4 regions of the Rhizobium sp. NZLR10 genome follow, and region 3 is predicted to be linked to each of the others. Evidence: riboswitches for the same ligand, from Rfam matches in the RefSeq annotation. Region 3 holds a riboswitch; each other region holds the start of a gene.

Region 1 (4,887 bases), on a different contig from region 3:
TGTGTCATGAAGCGCCGATCAAGGGCGCGACCAAGTTCAGATCTCGCCTGAGACCTCACGACGGCGACGGTCAAGTTCTTCACTGTAGCGGCGCAGCGTATAGCTTTCGCTGAGCTGGCCGATCACCTTGCGTTCGATCAGGTTGTTGACGACGGCGAGTGCTTCGCTTTCGCTCTTGTCGAAGATCGCCGCCGCCTGCCTGGCATTCATCTGTGGCTGTAGGAAATCGTTGCGGTAGTGGATGAAATCGGCAAGCGTCTTGCCCTCGTCCTGCACGTCGGTCGGGTTGGCGTAGATCTCCGGCACCAGCACGAGGCCTGCATATTTGTCGCTCTCCTCGACGAGGATGACGCGCTGGGTCGAGCCGATCGGGAAGGCCTGCTTGAATTCCTCCAGCGAAATACCCGCCCTTGCCGTCTTGACGTCGGCGCGCATCAGCTTGTCCACTGTCAGGTTACGGATCCAGCCGACGTCGTGGGCGCTGCGGATGCTTTCGCCGCGCAGGTGGAAGCGCCAGGTGGCGAAGGAATAGCCGAAGGTTGAGCGGACGACGAGTGAGGAGGTGATGACGGCGGCGAGCACTAGAGCGGTGATCGGAAAATCGCCGGTGATTTCGAGCGCCAGGAACGTCATCGTCAGCGGCCCGCCGATGACGGCGACGGCGAGCGAGCTCATGCCGACGACGGCATAGATGACGGGCGTCAGCGTCGCATCGGCGAAATAGGGGCCGCAATAGGCAAAGAGCTTGCCGAGCAGGGCGCCCATGAACAGTGAGGCGAAGAACAGGCCGCCCCTGAAGCCGGAGCCGATCGAGATCGCCGAGGCCAGGGATTTCAACAGGAAGAGGCCGATCAGCGCCGGGATCGCCACCTCGCGGGAGAGATTGAGATGCAGCGCGCCGTGGCCGGCCGAGAGCACCTGTGGCGAAATCATCGCCAGAAGTCCGACGACGATGCCGCCGAGCGCCGGGCGGAAGGGCGGGGCGATCGAGCTCTTGCGCGCCAGCTCCTCGACGAAGGAGACGCCCTGCATGATCAGGATGCCGACGCCAGCGCAGAAGCCACCGAGCAGCATAGCCGGGATATAATCGGCCGGCACGACTGCGCCGAAGCTGCCGATGTCGATGGTGAAATCGCCGTGGGTGAGCAGCCTTGCGATGAGGGTGGAAACCAGGGCCGAGACGACCACAGGGGTCAGCGAGACGATCGTATAGGTGCCGATGATCAGCTCGAAGGCGTAGAAGGCGCCGGTCAGCGGCGCGTTGAAGGCAGCGGCGATAGCGCCCGCCGCGCCGCAGCCGACGAGGGTGCGCAGATCGGAGCGGCGAAGCTGCAGCTTCAGGCCGAATTTCGAGGCGAGGCCGGCGGCAAGCTGGGTATAGCCGGCCTCGAGGCCGACGGAGGCGCCGAACCCGTTGGAAATCAGGTTCTGCACGGCAACGATGATGCTGTCGGTCAAGGACAGGCGGCCGCCATGCAGCGCATTGGCCTCGATCGGGTCAACCATCGGTTTCTTGCGCCGTTTCGCCAGTACGAACAGCAACAGGCCGAGCAGGACGCCACCGATGACGGGGGCAGTGAGAAGCAGCAGCTTGTCGTCGATCACCGACGAGCTCAGCCGCTCGCTGTCGTCGATGCCGAAGACCATCTGATGCAGTTGATTGGAGACGTAGCTCATGCCGGTGACGGCGAGACCCGAGGTGATGCCGACGACGGCACCCGCCAGCGACAGGCCGACCTCACTGCGGCGGGTCAGCGCCCGCAGCCGCCCCGGGTCGAAGAAAACACGCAGCGCTCGGAACCGGCGCCGATCCAATTGCATAAGCATGGCAAGACAACTAGGCAGGAAGAGGCCCGGTCAAGGGCGATGGCGCAGTCCGCTTGCAGTGCAATTGTGGCGAAAAGCCGGCGCCCTGGATAAATATTTGTGACGTAAGTATCTGATAAATGACGATGTTTTAGGTAGGGTAAGTCGTGTTGCTGGCGTTGCCTCGCCTGTCTAGCCACTGCCGGCCGTCGAGGGCGGTTGACTTCACCCCTGAGCTTGCCTAACCATCCCTCAACGGATGGTCACCTGACCATCCTCGGATATAACGGATGGTTCCGGATCGGTGTTACGCCTTCCGGATGAAAAGGGAATGTGACGGGGCGGACCCAAGCCGGGCGCCTTCATCACAGCCGACCCCGCGACTGTAGAGCGGTCAGGGTCTTCCATCCGGCATCGAGCCCTTCCGGCCGGCGGCTTGCAATAATGCAAGCGGGCGGGACGGGCGACATGCCGGAAAAGCCACTGGACATGCATGATGATCAACCGGGGTCGGACGCCTCTTAAGTCTACGAATCGTCCACCTTTTCATCGATGCAGCCGGGAAGGCGAGGCAGATCCGCTGGCACGATCAGGGCGACCGGTTTCCGGTCTGCCCCGATCGCGGCCGATAACCGCGAGCCAGGAGACCTGCCATCCCGTGCCGGGCGAGAAGCCCAACCCTGGGCAAGAGGCCCGCTGCCAGCACGGAGGTTGTTTTGGCTGAACGATTGAATTCGGCGCGGCCTTGTGCGGCGCGATCGAGTGGGTGGGGTGCGGCATCCCACCAAAGGGGCGTCTGCGCATGACGACCGCTCCCTCCAACACCGTCTTCATCCTCGGCGGCGCCCGTTCGGGGAAATCCCGCTTCGCCGAGTCCCTTGTCATTTCGATCGGCCTCGACCGCCATTATCTCGCGACCGGCCGCGCCTGGGATGAGGAAATGCAGGCGCGCATTGCCCAACATAGAGCCGATCGCGGCCCGTCCTGGACGACGCATGAAGAGCCGCTCGATCTCGTCGGCAAGCTTGACGCTATCGACCGCGAGGGCGGCGTCGTGCTCATCGATTGCCTGACACTCTGGGTCACCAATCTGATGATGGATGAGCGCGATATGGCGGCGGAATTTGCCGCGCTCACCGATTTTCTGCCGCAGGCGAAGGCGCAGCTCGTTTTCGTTTCCAATGAGGTCGGCCTCGGCATCGTGCCGGATAATCGCATGGCGCGGGAATTCCGCGATCATGCCGGCCGGCTGCACCAATCAATTGCGGCCAAGGCCGCCGAAGTCTATTTCATCGCGGCAGGCCTGCCGTTGAAAATGAAGGGTTAAGTTCATGAACCAGCAGAAAATTCCCGCAACCGTCATTACCGGCTTTCTCGGCGCCGGCAAGACGACGATGATCCGCAACCTGCTCACCAATGCCGGCGGCAAAAAGATCGCGCTCATCATCAACGAGTTCGGCGATCTCGGCGTCGATGGCGAGGTGCTGAAGGGCTGCGGCGCTGACAATTGCACCGAGGACGATATCATCGAGCTGACCAATGGCTGCATCTGCTGCACCGTCGCCGACGATTTCATCCCGACGATGACGAAGTTGCTCGAGCGTGAACAGCGGCCCGACCATATCGTCATCGAAACCTCGGGCCTTGCCCTGCCGCAGCCGCTGGTCGCGGCCTTCAATTGGCCTGACATTCGCACCCAGGTGACGGTCGATGGCGTCATTACCGTGGTCGACAGCGCGGCTGTCGCCGCCGGCCGTTTCGCCGACGACCACGATGCCGTCGAGGCGGCGCGCGGCGCAGATGAATCGCTCGATCACGAAAGCCCGATCGAGGAGTTGTTCGAGGATCAGCTGACTTGCGCCGATCTGATCGTACTCAACAAGACCGACCTGATCGACGCTGCCGGCCTTATCAGGGTTCGCGACGAGGTCGCCTCCCGCACGGTGCGCAAGCCGGTGATGATCGAGGCGAAAAATGGCGAGGTGTCGGCCGGAATTCTGCTCGGCCTCGGCATCGGCACGGAGGACGATGTCGCCAACCGCAAATCGCATCACGAGCTGGAGCATGAGGACGGCGCGCCGCACGACCATGACGAATTCGACAGCTTCGTCGTCGAACTCGGCCCGGTCGCCGATCCCGCCGGCTTCATTGCTGGCCTGAAGACGATTATCGCCGACCATGACGTACTGCGTCTCAAGGGTTTCGTCGATGTCGCCGGCAAGCCGATGCGCCTGCAGATCCAGGCCGTCGGCAGCCGCATCGACCATTATTTCGACCGTGCCTGGGCCCCGAGCGAAACGCGCGCCACGCGCCTCGTGGTCATCGGTCTGCACGAGATGGACCAGGACGCTGTTAGGGCGGCGATCGAGGCGCTGGCGTAATCCCATGCATCTGCTTCTGGCCCAACAGGGAACGATCAGCGACTGCGAGGAGGCGATCGACCTCGGGCAGACGCCGGGCGATATCGTGTTCCTGTCGGCCGCCGACAGCGAGCTTGCCGCCATCGCAGCCGCCCATCGCGAGCATGGGGCGGCGCCTTCGCTGAGACTTGCCAGCCTGATGAGCCTCAAGCATCCGATGTCGGTCGATACCTATGTCGAACGCACGGCGCGGCATGCCAGGCTCATCATCGTGCGTGCGCTCGGCGGTGCCAGCTATTTCCACTATACGCTGGAGGCGCTGCACGCGGCAGCGTCCCGCGCCGGTGCGCTGATTGCGGTCTTGCCGGGCGATGCCCGGCCGGATGCGGGGCTCGTTCCTTTTTCCAACGTTGATCTCGACGATATGAATGCGCTCTGGGCCTATCTGATCGAAGGCGGCGACGCCAATGCGCGCGGCTTTCTCGATTATGCCTCGGCGATGTTGTCAGGTGCCGAGAAGCCGGCGCCGGCAGTGCCTTTGATGAAGGCGGGCATCTGGTGGCCGGGGCGGGGGCTGATCGGGGTGCAGGAGTGGCGGCAGGTTGCCGGTTCGCATGTCGCGCCGCCTTCGTCCGTCGAGCAGGGGGGTATCCCACATTCGACGGAGGAGGTGGCGTTTGGGCCAATCGTCGCCATCAGCTTCTACCGCGCCCTCGTCCAG
Region 2 (4,887 bases), on a different contig from region 3:
CTGCCGCCCGGCCAGCACCTCGTCAAAAACTGGCCGGTGCTCGATCTCGGCCAGCAGCCCGTCATCTCCACGAATAGCTGGCGTCTCGAGCTGCGCGGCCTCGTCGAAACGCCGCTCACCCTAACCTGGACCGACTTCCAGGCGATCGAGCAGAGCACCAAGGTCAGCGATATCCACTGCGTCACCACCTGGTCGCGCTACGACAACAAATGGAAAGGCGTTTCGACCCGCGATCTGCTCGATCGCGCCATGCCAAAGCCCGAAGCCGGTTACGTCATGCTGACGAGTTATGACGGCTATACCACCAACCTGCCGCTTGCCGATTTCGCCGCCGAGGATGCGATCCTTGCGACATCGTGGGAATGCCTGCCGCTGACGCCGGATCACGGCGGCCCGATGCGCCTCGTCGTACCGCATCTCTATTTCTGGAAAAGCGCCAAATGGCTGCGCCGCATCGAGCTGATGCCCGCCGACCAGGCCGGCTTTTGGGAAAAGAACGGTTACCACATCTATGGCGATCCGTGGCGCGAGCAGCGCTATTCCGACGATTGAGCCTTCGGCCGCAGAAAGCGGCCCAGCGCAAACGTCACAAGGGCGAACAGAGCGGCGAGCCCCGTCAGCGACGCCATGCTGGCGGGATGAAACGGCACTTTGCTCCAGCGCGGCTTGACGACATCGGCTGTGTTGAAGGCCTCGCCGCTGAACCTGCAAGTGATGAGTGCCAGGCTGCGCCGCACCATGTCGGCATCGACCGCGGAAATGATTTCATTAGCCGCAACGGCCTCCCGCGGCATCTCACGCATCTCAAGCAATACCGCCTTGGCCGCCGCGAGATAAGCATGAGCACATTCGTTGAACGGGCTCTCCTCGTCGCTCACGCTGCCCGGCATCCGCCCCCAGAGACAATAGGAATATTGGATTTCGGCATAGTTCAGAACGCGCCGGAACAGCTCGTTTGTATCAGTCGCGCGTGACGCCAACCCGATAATTTCGCCGCGGTAGTCTGAAATCACCGCCATCTCGCCATGCGAGATTTCCGGGATATCGAGGCCGGTATCGCTGCCGCCGACGCTGCGGCTATGGGCAAGCGCGTTTTCGCCAACCGCACAAAACCAAGCGGCGGCGGCAAACGCCGTCGACAGAATCGATATGGTTTTGCTGCTTTTCATACTCGCTCGAAAAACTTGAGGGCGCCGGCAAGGCGGCGCCCCTCGATGCGTTCAGTGAAATGCCGGTGCCGGTCGAGCCCGCTGCCCGCCCTTCACGGCAAGCAGCTTTTCCGCCAGCGCTCCGAAGCCAAGACCGAGCGTTGCCCAGAGGATCACCTGCATGCCGAGCGAGGTCGTGCGGAAACGCCAGAGCACCATCGCCGAGAACTTCTCCGGCACTTCGTTGATCGACGGCAGCAAATAGAGCACCAGGCCCATGAAGACGAGATAGGTGATGCCGGCGATGATCGCCCCGTTCCACAGACCGAAACGCTCGGAAAGGCGCCGCGACAGCGCCACCGCGGCAATCAAAGCAGCGATCGAGACGACGATCATCAGGAAGAACAGCTCGGTCCTGACGCCGATCGTATCGGGATTGCCGACCGCCGGCGGATTGGCCGGATACTTGATACCGGGAACGACGACGATCGCCACGAAGGCGGCAAGGGCGATGACCGCCGAGGTGCCGCGTGCCGAAAGCCTGCTGATGCGGCCGTGCACGAAAGCGAAAGCGAGCGCGAAAAGCCCGCCGACGGCAATGCTGTAGGCCATGACGCCGGTGAAGAGGCCAAGACCGGCCTGCGTGGCACGGCTGACGATCTCAGGTTCGGCAGCTTCGCCCGCCGCCTGGGCGCTCGCCTCCTCGAAGGCGATCGCCGCATCGACCAGCGGCTCGCCGAAGATATGCGCGAAAGCAAAAACCAGAATGCCAGCGATCAGCCCCGCGAGCATGCCGCGAAGTAGAAGATTTCCGACCATGTCAGGATCCCCCTTAGTGGCAGGGAAAGCCGAGGAGATGACGGCCGTCATGCACGAATTCGTGCACATACATGCCGTTGAACAGCGCCATCGCGCCTTCCTCGGTGCCGACGAAATAGATGGCGATCAGCATCAACAGGCCGCCGAAGATCGCCCAAGGCAGGATTTCTCCTACCGGGATTGGCGCCGGTGCCGCGACGGGCGCAAAAGTGGTGTCAGACATGTATTCCTCCGGGAATGACGCGTTCAGTCGAAAGAGTGCTTATGCGGCAGGGTCTGACTTCCAGCGCGAAGAACCTTCGACACGCTGGTCACAGCGGCGCGACCGTGCCGGATTTACACCGGCTTCCAAACCCGCAACAGCACGGTTATATCTGCAGGCCGAAGAGCCTGTCAACGAAACTTCATGAAGCGGCGAAGGGCTGTTCCCACCGCTATCCGGAGATCGCAACGACCGTGAATACGCGTCTTATCTGGATCTGCCACGGCGCGACTGCAGCGAGCCGCAAGGCCCTGTTCCCGCTCGATGAACCGCTGGACAACAAGGCCGCGGAAGAAGCGGCCAGGATGACCGCCCTGCCCCGCGCCGATCGTATTGTCACCAGCCCGGCTTTGCGCGCCCGCCAGACGGCCGAAGCCCTCGGCCTCGACGCCCGGATAGATCAGGCGCTTCGCGACTGCGATCACAGGCGCTGGGCCGGCAGGTCGATCGCAGCGATCGAGGCAGAAGAGCCGGAGAACCTCATGGCCTGGATGTGCGATCCTGAAGCGGCTCCGCACGGGGGCGAGAGCCTTGTTGATCTCAGAACACGTGTCGGCGGTTGGATGGACAATGAATCCGCTCTCGGCGGCCGTGTGATCGCCGTCAGCCACGCGGCCGTCATCCGAGCGGCGATCGCGTACGTACTTCAGGCGCCGCTCTCCTCCTTCTGGCTCGTCGACGTCGAGCCGCTTGGCATTGTTCGCATGACCAGCAATGGACGGCGCTGGTCTCTGCGATTCCAGCATTAGCGATCCCTCATTTTATCCAGCCTTACACAAGCAAATCGCGTCATCTCTATTGAACCCGGTTCTACCGGGACTACTTCCTTGTCCCAAGGAGATGGAAGACATGACATATGACTGGAGTGGGGAGCGCACGCGGCGCCTGCGTTTGGTGCGTGTCGCCACAATTGCGGTTCTGGTCGGTCTCATCGTCAGCGTACCGCTGCTGATCGTTACCGCCTGAAGCACGAAAAGGGCGAGCGGTGCCACGGCACGCTCGCCTTCGTTCTTTCCCCCGCCTGCCGGTCTGCAACCACGACGACGATCGCGCTCAGCGTTTTACCCGGTTCCGCGAAAGCGCCCTCAGTCCCTCCACGGCACAGCCATAGGCTGCCCCTCTGATAATTCGCCTTCTGGTTTCAACGAACATTTCAGACTTTCATGATTACTTCGGCGCGGGTGGAGTCGGAGAAGACCATATGCCGGTGTTTTTCCAAAGCAAGGCCGGAAGGCAATGCGTGTCGATTGTCGGGCTTGGGATAACCCTCTGGCTCCTCGGCGCGCTGTTGCAGCTTGACGACAGCCTTGTCTTCTTCATGACCGGTTTCGGCGAATACGGCGCCGACAAGCTCGTTCTGGCGCTCGGTATCGCCGGCGCCATGAGCTTCATCTATTCGGTGCTGCGCATCGCCGACCTGCGCAAGGAAACCGAACTGCGCGCCGCCGCTCAGGCGAAGGCCGATTGGACCGCCACCCACGACCATCTGACCAAACTGCCGAACCGCTACGCCTTCGAGCGCAAGATTCTCTCACGGCCAGTCAAGGACGACGAGTACGAGGTCGAAGAGTGGAGCCGCAACGTCACCATCTTCTCCGTCGATCTCGACGGCTTCAAGAAGGTCAACGATCTCGTCGGTCACAAGGGCGGCGACGTTCTGTTGATCGAGGTTGCCAGACGGATCTGCGCGCTCGGCAACGCCGATTGCGTCTATCGCTTCGGCGGCGACGAATTCATCATTGTCGCCTTTGCTCTGACGGCGCAGCGCGAGGAGCGTTTTGCCAGGCTGCTGATCCAAGCCGTCACCCGGCCGATCCATATCGATGGTTTTGCCGTCGAAGTCGGCGCCAGCGTCGGCTATGACCGTTGGGCCGAGCGAGCCGAACCGCTGGAAGATGCCGCTCATCGTGCCGACCTCGCCATGTACGAGGCGAAATCTCGAGGACCCAACCACTATTTCGTTTTCGAACCTGCAATGCAGGACAAGGTAACGGAACGCGCTGCACTGGAAACCCGGCTGCGCGCGGCAATCGCCAATAAGGCGATCAAACCCTTCTATCAGCCGCTGATCGACCTGAAGACCGGTCAGCTCTGCGGCTTCGAGGCGTTGGCGCGTTGGATCGGCGACGATGGCGTCAACATTCCGCCTCCGGTCTTCATCGATATCGCCGAGGAAACCGGCATGATCACTGCGCTGTTCGAGGATCTCCTTGCTCAGGCCTGCAGCGATGCACTCACCTGGCCCGAGCATGTGACATTGTCTTTCAACGTCTCGCCGGTCCAGATGGAAGACAGGCTGTTGACCTCGCGCATTCTCAAGGTGCTTTCGGCAAGCCGGCTGCCGCCGCAGCGCCTGGAAGTCGAGATCACCGAGAACGCGCTGATCCAGGATCCGGCCATCGCCGCCGTGATTCTCGACGAACTGCACGCCGCCGGCATCCAGATCGCACTCGACGATTTCGGCACGGGCTATTCGAGCCTGGCCCAGCTCGCCCGCTATCGTTTCGACAAGATCAAGATCGACAAAAGCTTCATCGCCACCTATCGCGACGACGAACGTCAGGAAAAAATCGTCCGCGCCATGCTCGGACTCGGCAGGAGCCTCAACATCAAGACGACCGCTGAGGGCGTCGAGGAGCACGGCCAGCTCGCCTTCCT
Region 3 (4,887 bases):
GCCCCATTTCACGCCGCCCGCGGCCAGCGACGCAAACTGCTCCGCATCCTTGGACCAGTTTGCCTTGGCGCCGTCGATTAACGCCTTGGTTTCGTACATCCAGGTGTAGGTGGCGAAGGCGGAAATGCCGCAAAGATTGACGGCAACGATAATCGCCGCCAGCTTGGCTGTCAGAGGCATCGTTTTCAAAAATTGGAACATTCCGCGGGGCCTGGAATTGCGGCTCGGTCGGCGATGTTCCCGACCGGCGTATCAACACGGGCATCGCCGCTGACGGTCACATCACGAGCACTCATGCCCATGTCTGATAGCAACCCAAAACGCGCAAACGCAGTGTGTCTTTGATGTGTGAATAAATCATAAAGTGGAAAGGGATGCCGGAGCACACGTATCCGCCATTGCGCCCGCCGGGGATTTGGCTTGCTCAGCTGTTTTCCGCGATTGCCTCTTCGGGCTCGGGCTCGGGCTCGGGCTGGCGGCGTTTGCGGCGGCGCGTCGTCAGTTCGGCGCCGGCATCGCGCGGCAGGCGCAGGAAGGTGATGCAGGCCAGCGCCGAAATCGCCGAGACGCTGAAAAAGGCGATGTGGAAATCCGATACCAGCAGCCTGCCGCCGTGGAAGCTGCTCGAAATTTCGAGGATGCCTCCGGCAATCGCCACACCCATTGCCATGGAGATCCGCTGGGCAACGGCGTTGATTGCGGTTGCCTGGCTGCTGTCGGCGTCATCGACATCGCCGAAGGCCATGGCGTTGACGCCCGAGAAGGCCATCGAGCGGAACAGGCCGCCGATCAGCAGACAGGCCATGATCAAATACAGCGGCGTTTCGACGGTAAAGAGGCCGTTGATGCCGAGGAAGATCGCCGCCAGCAAGGTGGTGATCGATATCACGGTGCGGAAGCCGAAGGCATTGAAGGTGCGCGAAGCGGCGAATTTCGAGCCCATGGAGCCGAGCGCGCTGACGAAAGTGACCGAGCCTGATTGCAGCGGCGTCAGGCCGAAGCCGAGCTGCAGCATCAGCGGCATCAGGAAAGGCAGAGCGCCGAGCCCCATGCGGAAATTCGAGGCGCCGAGGATCGCTGCTCGGAACATCGGGTAGCGGAACATCTTCGGATCGAGAAGCGGATAGGGCGCGCGGCGGGCATGGAGGAGATAGAGGAGGCCGGCAAGGATGCCAATAGCCACCGTGACATACCCGTAGATCACGGGCACGGCCGGCAGGCTGATCACCGACAGGCCGAAGACGAAGCCGGAAAAGCCGATGCCGCAGAGGAAGAAGCCCGGAAAATCCATCGGCCGCGGGCTGCGCCGCCCGACCGCCGGCAGGAAACGCGTGACGAGGATGATGCCGAGCACGCCGATCGGCACGTTGATCCAGAAGATCCAGTGCCAGCTGAGATAGGTGGTGAGGAAACCGCCGATCGGCGGGCCCATCATCGGGCCGATCAGCGCGGGAATGGTCAGCCAGGCCATGGCATCGACGAGTTCGTGGCGCGGCGTTCCCCTGACCAGCAGCAGGCGGCTGACCGGCGTCATCATCGAGCCGCCGGCGCCCTGGATCAGCCGCGCGACGACGAAGGCCGCGATCGAGTTTGAAAAGGCGCAGGCGACCGAGCCGATCATGAAAACGAAGATCGCCAAACGGAAGATGTTACGCGCGCCGAACCGATCCGACATCCAGCCGCTGATCGGGATGAAGATCGCCAGCGCCACGAGATAGCTGGTGACGGCGAGCTTCAGCGCAATCGGCGAGGTGCCGATATCGGCCGCGATCGCCGGCAGGCTGGTGGCTATGACGGTCGAATCCATCTGTTCCATGAACAGGGCGACCGCAAGGATCATCGGGGTGAAGCGGGGCACGGGCAACCGGGATGCTGGTGTGGATTGTTCAGCCATACGCCTTCGCCAGCGGCTAGGATATAGAAACAATCGACGCTGCGGCCTGCCGAGCCGCTTCAAACCGACGCGGGTGATCAAATCAGATGGGTGTCCGTTTCTTGCTGTTTAGGAGAGGGTTCCATCGCACAAAATCTCTAACGTGCAGATACAAGGGGGTGAGCGGCGAAGTCGCGAATGCGGTGAGCGCGGGCGAAGGGCAATGAATGGTGTGCCGTGCGGCCCCCTCATCCGACCCTTCGGGCCACCTTCTCCCCGCTGGGGAGAAGGGGACTCCCGGCTTGCCGTAGCGCTGCTTTCCTGAAATAGATGCGCCGTCAGGTGCCCGCCGGCCAGGCGGGAGAATCGGGAATCCGGTGCAAGACCGGAACGTGCCCAACGCTGTAAGGCTGACGTCTGCCGCTAATCATGCCACTGGCTTTGCCGGGAAGGCTGCGGCAGACGGATGACGCCAAGTCAGAAGACCGGCCTGGCAAGATAGACCCAACCCGCGCGGACGGCGGGCGGTTGCGTTGTTGGGGATTTGACGATGCGACCCTTTGATGAGGATGCCCTTCCGGCGGCGTCCGGTTTTTCCTTGGCCGAACGCGAGGCCGTCTATCATGCGATCTTGACGCGGCGCGACGTTCGCAGCCAGTTCCTGCCTGACCCCTTGCCGGACGACGTCGTGGAACGGCTGCTGACGGCCGCTCATCACGCACCCTCCGTCGGCTTCATGCAGCCGTGGAATTTCATTCTGGTGAAAAGTCCAACGGTGCGCGCGCGCGTCCGCGATGCCTTTGCCAAGGCGAACGAAGAGGCGGCATTGATGTTTGAGGGCGAACGGCAGCAGGCCTACCGCTCCCTCAAGCTCGAAGGCATCGCAGAGGCGCCGCTCGGCATCTGCGTGACCTGCGATCCCACGCGCAGCGGCAGCGTGGTGCTGGGGAGGACGCACAATCCGCGGATGGATAGCTATTCCACCGTCTGCGCCATCCAGAATCTCTGGCTTGCGGCGCGCGCCGAAGGGATCGGTATCGGCTGGGTCAGCATCTTTCACGAAGGCGACCTGAAAACGATTCTCGGCATACCCGAGCATATCGAGGTGGTCGCCTGGCTCTGCGCCGGTTTTGTCGATCGGCTCTATGATCAGCCGGAACTCTCCGTCAAAGGTTGGCGGCAGCGGCTGCCGCTCGAGGAACTCGTCTTCCACGACGGCTGGGGGCGGACCGAGCCGTAGCCAATTACTGCTGCTGCTGGGGTTGGGGGCCAGGTGCGGCAGGATTGGCGAGATCGATCGAGCCCTGGTCACCGGCAAGGAACTGCGGGCCGACCTGGCGGACCTTGTTCTGCGTTGGGTCGTACGGGCGCTCCGGCACGGATGGCTGCGGCGCGGCAGCCGTACCATCCTTCACCGGCGGATTGGTGTGGATGGTGGTGATCGAGCCTTGTTGCGGCGGCTGGCTTACCGCCTGCTTGCCGCGCATCTCGTCATAATAGGCGGTGAGATTGCAGGCGCAGGAGGTCTTTTCGCCGGGCGTGCGGTTCTTGTAGGCAAAAGCGTTTTTCATGGCGCTGTAGGGTGTGCCGGTCGCGACCGAGATCATGTTCGAGGCTTCGGTGCTCGTCACCTCGCGATAGAACAGTTGGGTTTCGATCCCCGGGCACATCTTGGCGCAGGTCTGGGCATCGCGGCCGAAATCGACCGAAGTGGCGTTCGAGCTGATCGGGAAGAAACCGCCATCGCAGCTGCGCACGCACATGGTGCTGACCGGCGACAGCATCTCGGCTCGCGGCAGGCCGTAGCGCGGGTCGGCCTCCTCACCACCGCCGAGCGGTATGAAGGTATCGGAGCGCATCGCCTGTTCCTCGACGCTCGGGGCAGGGTCGTTGGCGCTGCGCTCGTCAGGCGCATAGAAATTCTCGCTGTTGCAGCCATTGCTATCGAGCGCAGACATCAGCTCCCGCCGGGCGCCGTCATCGGCGCCGTTCCGGCCGGTCAGCTCGTTGCGGCGATCCTGGAGGTAACCGATATTGTCGATCATTCGGGCTTCGGAGTCCGAGAGCTCGGCGCAATAATCGGCATTCTGGCCGCCGATCACCACCATGCTGCCCGAGGTGCAGCCGTAACTGCGCAGGTCGTTGCGAACCTTGCGCAGCTCGAGGTTCTGCTCGGCCATGGCGCTGGAATATTGGCGGGCTTCCGGACCGTTGCCATTGCCGATCGATCGCGGCAGGTCGGCGAGACGGCCGCGCAGGTCCTCACAGACGGCACTAGTCTGCGCGGCGGCGGGCGCTGAGAAAGCGAGGAGGACGGCGAGAGACAGGTTTCGGCGTTTCACGGCGTCGTCCCGGAATGAGCAAACGGTCGGTGGGTCGAATGCGACGTCAACGGCCGCGCGTTTTCCCTTAACGGATTTCTCTTAATAAGCTCAGAGAAAATCCCACCGTATTTTCGTAATCTTATCCAGCAATCGCCTGGGACTCGGTTAAAATGACAGGCATTCCCGACGAGATCCGACCCTCAGCACCGACATCAGGCGTAGCGGAAACCCAACACGGCCTTCACGTCTTCGCGGACGGTTGTTTTGAGCCCGGTTCCGGGCATGGAGGCTGGTCGTTTGTCGCTTATCGCGATGCGGTGGAAATCGCGGCGGACTTAGGTGGCGTTGGAGATTCCAGCAATAATTCGATGGAATTGACCGCCGTTCTCAGGGCGGCCATGTGGATCAACAGCCAAACAACCGGCGAAGCTGCGACCATCTGGTCCGATTCCGTCTATGCCGTCAAAGGCTGTAACAGCCGGCGACATATCTGGAAGAACAATGGCTGGAAGAAAAGCAGCCCGAATGGACATGGCCGACGGCGAACGATCGATAATGCGGAACTCTGGAAAGCGATCGATCTTCAATTATCCCGGAACGCCCTGGTGACCATTGCCTGGTGCAAGGGTCATTCAGGGATTATCGGCAACGAACGCGCGGATGCGCTCGCGGGCAGAGGACGCCTGTCGA
Region 4 (4,887 bases), on a different contig from region 3:
CCTTGAGGTGCGGAGCCCGCAGGGCGGAGCCTCGAAGGACACGCGGCGGCACTGCTCCGCATCAATATTGCCGCCGCGCCGAGCGTCCGCCTCGTCCTTCGAGGCTCCTTCGGGGCACCTCAGGATGAGGCTCTCTTGGGGGGCGCCGGGGCTGGCGGAAAAGGGCAGGATGCGGAAGCTTTGCCGACCAGGTGAATGCTATCGGCTCGATGTCTGACGCCCACTCTCGCTCTATTCCCGCGCCATCGCCCGCCAGGCGACCGGCGGGATGGCGAAGGCGCGGGAGAAGGCGCGGTTGAAGGCGGCTTCGATGGCGTAGCCGGCATCATTCAGGTTTGCGGACTTGCCGCAGGCGCGGGGAACGCCAGGCGGCTATTCTTGCGCTCGGCAATATACTTGTGAGATTGTATCGATATACATGCGATACTGCATGATGCAGGTAGCATGGGGGCTTCGATGACATCCGTGAGGGTCAATGAGCTGATATCGGTGACGGGACAGCCCGATGCCGCGGGCTTTGCCGCTTTTGCGGCAAACGGCTTTGCCGGCGTCATCAATGCCCGGCCGGATGGCGAGGAGCCGGGGCAGCCTGGCAATGCCGCGGAAAAGGCTGCTGCTGCTGCCGCGGGGCTCGCCTACAGCTTCGTGCCGGTGAAAGGGGCCGAGATCACCGAGGCCGATATCCGCGCTTTCCAGATGGCGATGACGCAGGCGAAGGGGCCGGTCGTTGCTCATTGCAAGAGCGGCACACGGGCGCTGACGCTCTATGTGCTGGGAGAGGTGCTCGACGGGCGGATGCAGCCCGGAGAGGTCGAGGTCTTCGGCCAAAGACTCGGCTTCGATCTTGCCGGCGCACGCCGCTGGCTGGAAAAGCGGGCTGGGCAGGCGGCTGGTGTGAAGGCTTTCTTCGAGCCCCGCAGCTGCAGCGTGCAATATGTCGTTTCAGACCCGGTGACAAAACGCTGTGCCATCATCGACCCGGTGCTCGATTTCGACGAGATGTCGGGCGCGACGGGAACGGCGAATGCCGACGCCATCCTCGCTCATATTGACAGCGAGGGGCTGACGGTCGCGTGGATCCTCGACACGCATCCGCATGCCGATCATTTCTCCGCCGCGCATTACCTCAAGAGAAAGACCGGCGCGCCGACGGCGATCGGCGCCCATGTCACCGACGTCCAGGTGCTCTGGAAGGAGATCTACAACTTGCCGGCACTCGAAACCGACGGCTCGCAGTGGGACCGGCTGTTTGCCGATGGCGACACCTTCGAGATCGGTGGGCTTGAAGCCCGTGTGATGTTTTCGCCCGGCCATACGCTTGCTTCGGTGACCTATCTGATCGGCGATGCCGCCTTCGTGCACGACACCGTATTTACGCCGGATTCCGGCACGGCGCGCACGGATTTCCCCGGCGGCAGCGCCAGCGCCCTCTGGCACTCGATCCAGGTCATCCTGTCGCTGCCCGATGAGACCCGGCTCTTTTCCGGCCACGACTATCAGCCCGGCGGGCGCCACGCGCGCTGGGAAAGCAAGGTGGCCGCCCAGAAAAACGGTAACCCGCATATATCAGGCATCGACGAGGCCGGCTTTGTGGCGCTGCGCCAGGCGCGCGACCGCACGCTGCCGAAGCCGAAACTGATGTTGCACGCGCTACAGGTGAATATTCGGGGAGGCAGATTGCCGGAGCCGGAGGGAAATGGGCGGCGGTATCTGAAGATACCGCTGGATGCGTTGTAGCAAGAAGTAGCGTGCGGCGTGCTTCGAGGTTTCGCCCTCTCGGGCTGCGCACATCAGCATCAGGGACGTTGGCGGATGCCGCGCTCACGACAGCGGGAACGGGAGAAAGCGGCGCCAACGCTCAAGAGAGCCTCATCCTGAGGAGGCGAGGATGCAGGTATTACACCGGCCAACAGGCCCCCTACGTTCCGTCTCTATTTTTCACCCGCACGAACCCAATCCTCCGCAATAGGCATTGACGTCTTGCGGGCAGGCGACGTAACTGGGGGCGACGGTTCCCTGAAGATGACTCCAAGGGGATTAATAGGGAACACGGTAAGGACGACCCAGCAGGGACCGAGACCGTGGCTGCCCCCGCAACTGTATGCGGATTGTCGATCATCTCAGGTGTGGCCAGCGACTGGCCATCTCTGAAGGGCTTATAGCCCTGCCACTGCGAGATATCGCGGGAAGGCGGATGAACCGACGGATATCCGCAAGCCAGGAGACCTGCCGTCAATCACGATCCAATCAACCGGGCGGGGATGCCCGGACAAGGAACAGACATGATTGACCTTCTGAACCTTCGCCGAATTTCGGCATGCATCCGTCTCGATTGGGCCTCCTGCGGTTAGCGCACGTATCACCGTGCCTTCGGCCGCGGGTGCGGCATAACCATGCTTTTTCTCTTCAATCGAGGTTTTTCATGCGCCAGATTCTCGCCACCATGACATTTGCCTTCGGGCTGATCGGCCTTGCGGCACCGAGCCTTGCCGCCACCCAATATCCTTTGACCATCACCAATTGCGGTCAGCAGGTGACGTTCCAGAAGGCGCCGTCGAAGATCGTTTCGATCGGCCAGGGCATGACTGAAATTCTCTTCTCGCTCGACCTTGCCGAGAAGATTGCTGGTACGGCCGTCTGGGTAGGTCCCGTCCTGCCGCAATATGCCGAGGCTAACAGCAAGATAAAGCGTCTCGCCGACAATGATCCGAGCTTCGAATCCGTTGTTGGGCGGGAGCCCGACCTGGTGGCGGCCGAGTTCGAATGGCATGTCGGCGCGCAGGGCTCCGTCGGCAAGCGGGAGCAGTTCCAGGATCTCGGGATCAATACCTATCTCGCGCCGGCCGATTGCGTCGCCAAGGTCAACACCGATGGCGGCGACGGTGTGCGCAAGGAGCTGTTCACGATGGAGCTGGTCTACCGTGAGATCGCCGAGCTCTCGGAGATCTTCGACGTGAGGGAGCGCGGCGATGCGCTGATTTCCAAGTTGAAGAAGCGCGAGGCGGATGCCGTCGCGTCGATATCAGGCGCATCGGGCAAGAACCTGCCCATCGTCTTCTGGTTCTCCAGCAAGCAAGTCAATGGCGATGCTTTCATCGCTGGCAAGAACAGCGCGCCTGCCTATATCCTGAAGGCGATCGGCGCCAGGAATGTCGTGACAACCGAAGAGGAATGGCCGCTGGTTGGCTGGGAAACCATTTCTCAGGTGAACCCGGCGGTTATCGTGTTGGCGACCATGGACCGGCGCCGCTACGCCGCCGACGATCCGAAGGTCAAGATCGATTTTCTCGAGAACGACCCGGTGACCAAGGAGCTTGACGCGGTCAAGAACGAGCACTTCGTGATGATGGACGCGCAATCGATGAACCCGACGATCCGTACGATCGACGGCATCGAGACCTTGGCGAACGGCATCAAGTCCTTCGGTCTCTCGCAGTGAAGGCAATGTCGGTCAGACAACACGGATGGTGGGCGCTTGGCGCGCTCACCATTTCTGCCTTTCTGCTTCTCGGCCTGATGATCAGTCTCGCTGTTTCGATCGGGGAGATCGCGATCCCGCTAGCGACCACGGCGGAGGCGGTGTCGAACCGGCTGTTCGGCACGGATTTCGAGCTCAGCCGCATCCACCAGGGCATCGTCTGGGATTATCGGCTGAGCCGGGCGCTGGTTGCGGCCAGCGCCGGCGCGTCGCTCTCGCTCTGTGGCGCCGTGCTGCAGGCGCTGCTGCGCAATCCGCTGGCCGAACCCTACGTGCTCGGCATCTCTGCCGGCGCCTCGACGGGAGCGGTGTGCGTGATGATCCTCGGCTTCGGCTACGGTGTTTTCGGCCTGTCGAGCGGCGCCTTCATCGGCGCGGTCATCGCCTTTCTGCTGATCGGCTTCCTTGCGACGGGTGCGGGGGGAACCGGCGAGCGCATCATCCTTTGCGGCGTCGCCGGCTCGCAGCTCTTCAATGCGCTGACCTCCTACATAGTGACGACATCGGCGAATGCCGAGCAGGCGCGCGGCATCCTGTTCTGGCTTCTGGGGTCGCTCAGCGGCGTGCGCTGGCCGGATGTCTATCTCTCGGTGCCGATCGCGCTTGCCGGCTTCGTCATCTGCATGGTCCATGTCAGGGCGCTCGACGCCTTCTCCTTCGGCACGGATGCGGCGGCCTCGCTCGGCATTGCCGTGCGCCGCGTCCAGATCCTGCTGTTCGGCCTGACGGCGGCGATGACGGCAAGCGTCGTCAGCGTGGTGGGCTCGATTGGCTTCGTCGGCCTCGTCATTCCGCATGCCGCCCGCTTTCTCGTCGGGCCGGGCCATCGGCGGCTGCTGCCGGCAACGGCGCTCGGCGGCGCAATCTACATGGTCGGCGCCGATATCGTCTCGCGCATCATCATCCCGCAGCAGGTCCTGCCGATCGGCGTCGTCACGGCGCTCTTCGGCGCGCCGGCCTTCGCCGTCATCCTCTATCGCGTCCGGAGGAGTGCATGAGCATTACCATCGATGCGGTGAGTTTCGCCGCCGGCGACACGGTCATCGTCAACGGCGTCAGCCTGACGGTGGCAAAGGGCAAGGTGCTCGGTCTGCTCGGGCCGAACGGCTCCGGCAAATCGAGCCTGCTCAGGCTGATCTGCCGGCTGCGGAAGGTCCGCAGTGGCGTCATCCGGCTGGGCGAAGACGATATCGCCTCGCTGTCACGCGCAGCCCTTGCGCGGCGCATCGCCTTCGTCGAGCAACAGTCGACGACCGATACGCAGCTGACGGTGCGCGACGCGGTGCGGCTCGGCCGCACGCCACATCGCGGGCTGCTCTCGCCCTGGGGCGCGGAGGACGATGCCGCGGTCGATGAGGCCTTGTTACGGGTCGACATGGGGGAGCGGGCGGGCCAGCTCTGGCAGACGC

Evidence for each region. Region 3 has a riboswitch for cobalamin ahead of bluB (5,6-dimethylbenzimidazole synthase). Riboswitches for the same ligand answer to the same signal wherever they lie in the genome.
Region 1: another riboswitch for cobalamin. It lies ahead of cobU (bifunctional adenosylcobinamide kinase/adenosylcobinamide-phosphate guanylyltransferase); the one in region 3 lies ahead of bluB (5,6-dimethylbenzimidazole synthase).
Region 2: another riboswitch for cobalamin. It lies ahead of HJB82_RS25605 (CbtB domain-containing protein); the one in region 3 lies ahead of bluB (5,6-dimethylbenzimidazole synthase).
Region 4: another riboswitch for cobalamin. It lies ahead of HJB82_RS07455 (ABC transporter substrate-binding protein); the one in region 3 lies ahead of bluB (5,6-dimethylbenzimidazole synthase).

What each region holds. Positions count from the first base shown of each region.
Region 1 covers NZ_JABDWE010000016.1:123,331-128,217, forward strand. Annotated here, with positions in the region: gene HJB82_RS22835 (adenylate/guanylate cyclase domain-containing protein) at 1-10, shown strand, start outside; gene HJB82_RS22840 (chloride channel protein) at 37-1,827, opposite strand; cobalamin riboswitch at 2,081-2,477, shown strand; gene cobU (bifunctional adenosylcobinamide kinase/adenosylcobinamide-phosphate guanylyltransferase) at 2,609-3,133, shown strand; gene cobW (cobalamin biosynthesis protein CobW) at 3,138-4,187, shown strand; gene cobN (cobaltochelatase subunit CobN) at 4,192-4,887, shown strand, end outside.
Region 2 covers NZ_JABDWE010000020.1:29,464-34,350, forward strand. Annotated here, with positions in the region: gene HJB82_RS25590 (sulfite oxidase-like oxidoreductase) at 1-552, shown strand, start outside; gene HJB82_RS25595 (hypothetical protein) at 537-1,169, opposite strand; gene HJB82_RS25600 (CbtA family protein) at 1,221-1,967, opposite strand; gene HJB82_RS25605 (CbtB domain-containing protein) at 1,981-2,190, opposite strand; adenosylcobalamin (AdoCbl) riboswitch at 2,204-2,346, opposite strand; gene HJB82_RS25610 (histidine phosphatase family protein) at 2,424-2,978, shown strand; gene HJB82_RS25615 (bifunctional diguanylate cyclase/phosphodiesterase) at 3,431-4,887, shown strand, end outside.
Region 3 covers NZ_JABDWE010000021.1:7,259-12,145, forward strand. Annotated here, with positions in the region: gene HJB82_RS26245 (HAMP domain-containing methyl-accepting chemotaxis protein) at 1-201, opposite strand, end outside; gene HJB82_RS26250 (MFS transporter) at 425-1,840, opposite strand; cobalamin riboswitch at 2,197-2,382, shown strand; gene bluB (5,6-dimethylbenzimidazole synthase) at 2,424-3,113, shown strand; gene HJB82_RS26260 (DUF2865 domain-containing protein) at 3,118-4,215, opposite strand; gene HJB82_RS26265 (ribonuclease H) at 4,368-4,887, shown strand, end outside.
Region 4 covers NZ_JABDWE010000003.1:372,768-377,654, forward strand. Annotated here, with positions in the region: gene blh (bifunctional sulfur transferase/dioxygenase Blh) at 457-1,737, shown strand; cobalamin riboswitch at 1,993-2,249, shown strand; gene HJB82_RS07455 (ABC transporter substrate-binding protein) at 2,423-3,439, shown strand; gene HJB82_RS07460 (iron ABC transporter permease) at 3,445-4,476, shown strand; gene HJB82_RS07465 (ABC transporter ATP-binding protein) at 4,473-4,887, shown strand, end outside.